2 regions of the Roseovarius halophilus (ex Wu et al. 2025) genome follow, and region 1 is predicted to be linked to the other one. Evidence: riboswitches for the same ligand, from Rfam matches in the RefSeq annotation. Region 1 holds a riboswitch; the other holds the start of a gene.
The links. A riboswitch is a leader RNA that binds a small molecule or an ion and turns the genes downstream of it on or off. The one in region 1 is predicted to bind cobalamin.
Positions count from the first base shown of each region.

Region 2: it holds a riboswitch for cobalamin, as region 1 does, so the genes downstream of both, ACH107_RS27355 (HupE/UreJ family protein) here and ACH107_RS28385 (TonB-dependent receptor plug domain-containing protein) in region 1, are expected to answer to the same signal.

Region 1 covers NZ_JBKOTX010000248.1:7-2,201, forward strand. Annotated here, with positions in the region: partial or broken gene ACH107_RS28380 (MOFRL family protein) at 1-478, shown strand, start outside; cobalamin riboswitch at 512-724, shown strand; gene ACH107_RS28385 (TonB-dependent receptor plug domain-containing protein) at 863-2,195, shown strand, end outside.
Region 2 covers NZ_JBKOTX010000221.1:1,959-4,153, reverse strand. Annotated here, with positions in the region: gene cobW (cobalamin biosynthesis protein CobW) at 1-250, opposite strand, end outside; gene ACH107_RS27355 (HupE/UreJ family protein) at 329-973, opposite strand; cobalamin riboswitch at 1,090-1,314, opposite strand; partial or broken gene ACH107_RS27350 (chromosome segregation SMC family protein) at 1,574-2,195, shown strand, end outside.

The DNA.
Region 1 (2,195 bases):
GGCCGCGCTGGCCCGCGCCGAGGGCCTCAAGGTCCGGATACTGGGCGATGCGATCGAGGGCGAGGCGCGCACCGTCGCCGCCGAGCACGCCGCATTGGCCCGTGACCTGCAGCGCACCCGCAGCGGCGCCACGCCCCTGGTGATCCTGTCCGGAGGCGAACTGACGGTGACCCAGCGCGGCGCGGGCTGCGGCGGGCCCAACGCGGAATACTGCCTGGCCCTGGCGCTGGCCCTTGAGGGCACGGCGGGAATTCACGCACTGGCCTGCGACACGGACGGTGTCGACGGCGCCGCGGAGGTCGCGGGCGCGCACATCTCGCCCGACACGCTGGACCGGGCGCGCGCAGCGGGGCTGGACCCGGCGGGCGCACTGGCGCGCAACGACGCGCATGTTTTTTTTGCCGCGTTGGGCGATCAGGTGGTGACGGGGCCGACCCTGACCAATGTTAACGATTTTCGCGCCCTGCTGATCCGCTAGCCCCCACCCCTTTACACAAGCGCGGGCGGGCTATAACGATTGGGTTGCTTCGGTCTGGGACGGCACGCCGTCCCGATAATAGGGAACTGTGGTGCGGTCATGCAGATGGCCAAATCCACGACTGCCCCCGCAACTGTGAGCGGAGAGCGATGCCGGCACATGCCACTTCGGGCCCAGGCCCGGGGGAAGGCCCGGCAAAGCGGCGACCCGCAAGTCAGGAGACCTGCCGAAGTGATCACCCTATCCGGGCGCGGGGCGCGCCAGGGATAACGGACCTTCCGTCGTGGTGGCATCTTTAGCCGTGCGCGGGAGGAGTGCGATCTCCCCCGATCACAAGACCAAAAACAGGGCCGGACACCGGCCCGAGATCCGATTGGGATGACCATGACCAGACAGACCCTCTGGGCGAGCACCGCCCTTATCGCCCTGTCCACCCCCCTGGCCGCGCAGCAGGCCTTCGAGCTGGACGAAATCATCGTCAGCGGCAACCTTGACGAGACCACGCTGGAACGCATCGGCACGACCGCCAGTGTCGTCACCCGGGACGACCTGGAAGAAAGCGGCGAGGCGCGCGTGATCGACTACATCGCCCGCCTGCCCGGCGTCGACGTCCGGGCGCGCGGCCCTGTCGGCACCAAGTCCTCCATCACCGTTCGCGGCGCGGGGCAGAACTATGTGCGCGTGCTGGTCGATGGCATCGACGTGACCGATACCTCGGGCACGCAGGTCGCCTATGACTTCGGCAGCCTGCGCACCGCGGACGTCAGCCGAATCGAGATCCTGCGCGGCGGCCAGGGCGCGCTTTACGGGTCGGAATCCATCGGCGGGGTCGTCAACATCACCACCCGGCGCGCCACCGAGGAGGGCCTGACCACCGGCGCCGCCATAGAACTGGGCAGCTACAACACCCTCGCGGCCAGCTACGGGCTGACCATGAAGCAGGGCGACATGGACCATGCCTTCACCCTGTCCTCGATCCAGACCGACGGCTTTTCCGCAGCCGACGAGAACGACGGCAACGACGAGGCCGACGGCTATCGCGCCAACCGCCTGAGCTTTGCCCTCGGCCGCGACCTGGCCGGAGGCGGCCGGGTCGAGGTCAACGGGTTCTACGAGGACTCCTACGGCGAGTACGATGAAGGCGGCCCTGTGGATGGCTCACCAGATGAAGCGACAGACAACACCGCTCTTGGCCTGCGCGCCATGGCCCAGTTGCCGACCGGCGCCGTCGACAGCGAGTTTGCCGTCACCTACTACGCCATCGACCGTGACACGGAAGGCAGCACGGACTTTTTCAGCGCCGACAATCTCTACCAAGGGCGGCGCCTCGGGTTGTCCTACTTGGGCAAGATGTCGCTGAACCAGTCCTCGGACCTTCGCTTCGGTACTGACTTTACCCACGAAACATTCGACCGCTCTGGCTCGGCTGGTCCCGCGTCCGGGGAAAGCGATACACTGGGCATCTTTTCCGAACTGACCTATGCGCCGTCGGACAATCTCGACCTCGTCGGTAACCTGCGAGTGGATGAACATTCACAATTTGGCACCTTCACCACCGGACGGCTGGCCGCTTCTTGGCGTGTCACACCAGATTACATTGTGCGATCCTCAGCTGCGACCGCGTTTCGTGCGCCCTCGCTCTACGAGCTTTTCGGGGACTCGATTGCAAATCCAGACCTGAACGCAGAAGAAAGTCGGTCAGTCGATCTCGGGATTG
Region 2 (2,195 bases), on a different contig from region 1:
TCGGCACGAAATCCTCGGCGACGGTGCAGCAGATGCAGCCGTTGCTGAGTTCCATCACGTCGTCGTCGGCGCAGCCCTCGATCCCGCATCCCTTCAGGATGCCGCCATCCACGCCCAAGTCGCCGAACTCGTTGATGATGAGCGCGATGCGGCGGCCGTTGGCGTTTTCCAGCATGTGACGAATGAGCGTCGTCTTGCCGGCACCCAGAAAACCGGTGACCACGGTCGCGGGTATCTTGCTGTTGTTCATTGCGGTACCTGGTGGAGTTGGAAAGCTGAAAATGGAAAGGACGGCCCACCGGGGCCGCCCTCGGAAATGCGTGACCCGTCAGCCCGAGATCATTGCCACGAGCGGACCTTCGGCGATTTCCAGCGTCAGGAACAGGCCCACGCCGGCGACAGTCGCCCCGACGAGGCGGGCGTTCACGGCAGCCGCTTCGCGTGCGCCCAGCACCTTCTCGGTCACCCAGCCGGCGGCGATCGCGATGGCGTACTGGATCACGCCGAGGCCGATCAGGTACCCGCCGAGGACGGCCACGTTCACGCCGCCTTCCTGCGCGGCGATGCTGTTGCCGAAGGCGGACCCGTGGAAAAGACCGAACGCCGCGAACACCGCGACCGCCGTTCCCGCGCCGAGGGCACGACCGGAGAGCACGACACCGCCGACGGCCAGCAGCGACAGGGCGATGACGGCTTCCTTCATCGGCAGGCCGATCCCGGCATACATGAGCGCGCAGCCTGCGAGCATCGCGGCGATGTAGCCTGCCGGCGCGAGGTAACGCTGCGCGGTAAAGAGCGCCGCGACACCCATCGCGATGACGAAAAACATGTGGTCGAAGCCCAGAACCGGGTGACCGAAACCCGACAGAAGGCCGTGGCTGAAGGTTTCCATGGTCATGCCGCCCAGCGGATGGTGGGCAAGCGCGGGCGTCGCGATGGCGCTGGCGGTTGCTATGGCGAGTATCTTTTTCATTTTACTGTCCCCTTCGGGTTGTTCTGTTTGAAGGGGGTATCGTGAGGGGCCATCAGGCGTGGTCCATACCTGGCTTCCCCCCAACGGATCACCCCGTCCGTTGTTTCCGGGTCGGGCGCGGGCGCCCGATGCGAGGCTGGTCTCCTGGCTCGCGGGTCGTTGCGGGCACCTGCCTTCCCGGGGGTGCATGCCCCAGTGGCTTTGTGGTGCACGCTCTCCGCATACAGTCGCGGGGGCGGCTGACGCATGGGCGCCCGGGATGGGTCCGCCGTCACGTCATTCCCATTTCATCCCCGAGGCGCTTTGCACCATCACGGGGAACCTTGCACCACGGGTATGGCGGCGGACGCCGCGACCGTCAAGGTGATTTGCGACATCGAAACGGCCCGCTGCGGCGTCGATCCCGCGTCTGGCAGCCTGTTGCGACGACCGGGAAAAGGCTTGACCGCTCCGGCAAGATACCGCGCGAGCCCCGGAAAATTCGCAATATCTTGTGGATAAATGGCTTGTACAGGCGATATGCGGGGTACCGCCGTTGACAGGCGCGTTCAGGCTTCGTCTAATCCGGTACCAAGTTGAATCATGCGGGCCGGGGGCTTCGTGCAGTTCACCAGACTCAGACTGACCGGGTTCAAGAGTTTCGTCGATCCGACGGACCTGCACATCGGGGACGGGCTGACCGGTGTCGTCGGACCGAACGGGTGCGGCAAGTCGAATCTGCTCGAGGCGCTGCGTTGGGTCATGGGCGAGACCCGGCCCAAGGCGATGCGCGGCGGCGGCATGGAGGATGTGATCTTTGCCGGCGCGGCCTCGCGCCCGGCGCGCAACTTCGCGGAAGTCAGCATCCACATCGACAATGCCGACCGGTTGGCGCCGTCGGGGTTCAACGAGTCCGATCACCTCGACATCGTGCGCCGCATCACGCGTGATGTCGGCAGTGCCTACAAGGCCAACGGCAAGGAGGTGCGAGCGCGGGACGTGCAGATGCTGTTTGCCGACGCCTCGACGGGGGCGCATTCGCCGGCGCTCGTGCGGCAGGGGCAGATCGCCGAGCTGATCAACGCCAAGCCCAAGGCGCGTCGCCGCATACTCGAAGAGGCGGCGGGCATTTCGGGGCTGTACCAGCGGCGGCACGAGGCCGAGTTGAAGCTGAAGGGCACCGAGCAGAACCTCGCGCGGGTGGAAGACGTGATCGAGCAGCTTGCCGGTCAACTTGCGCAAT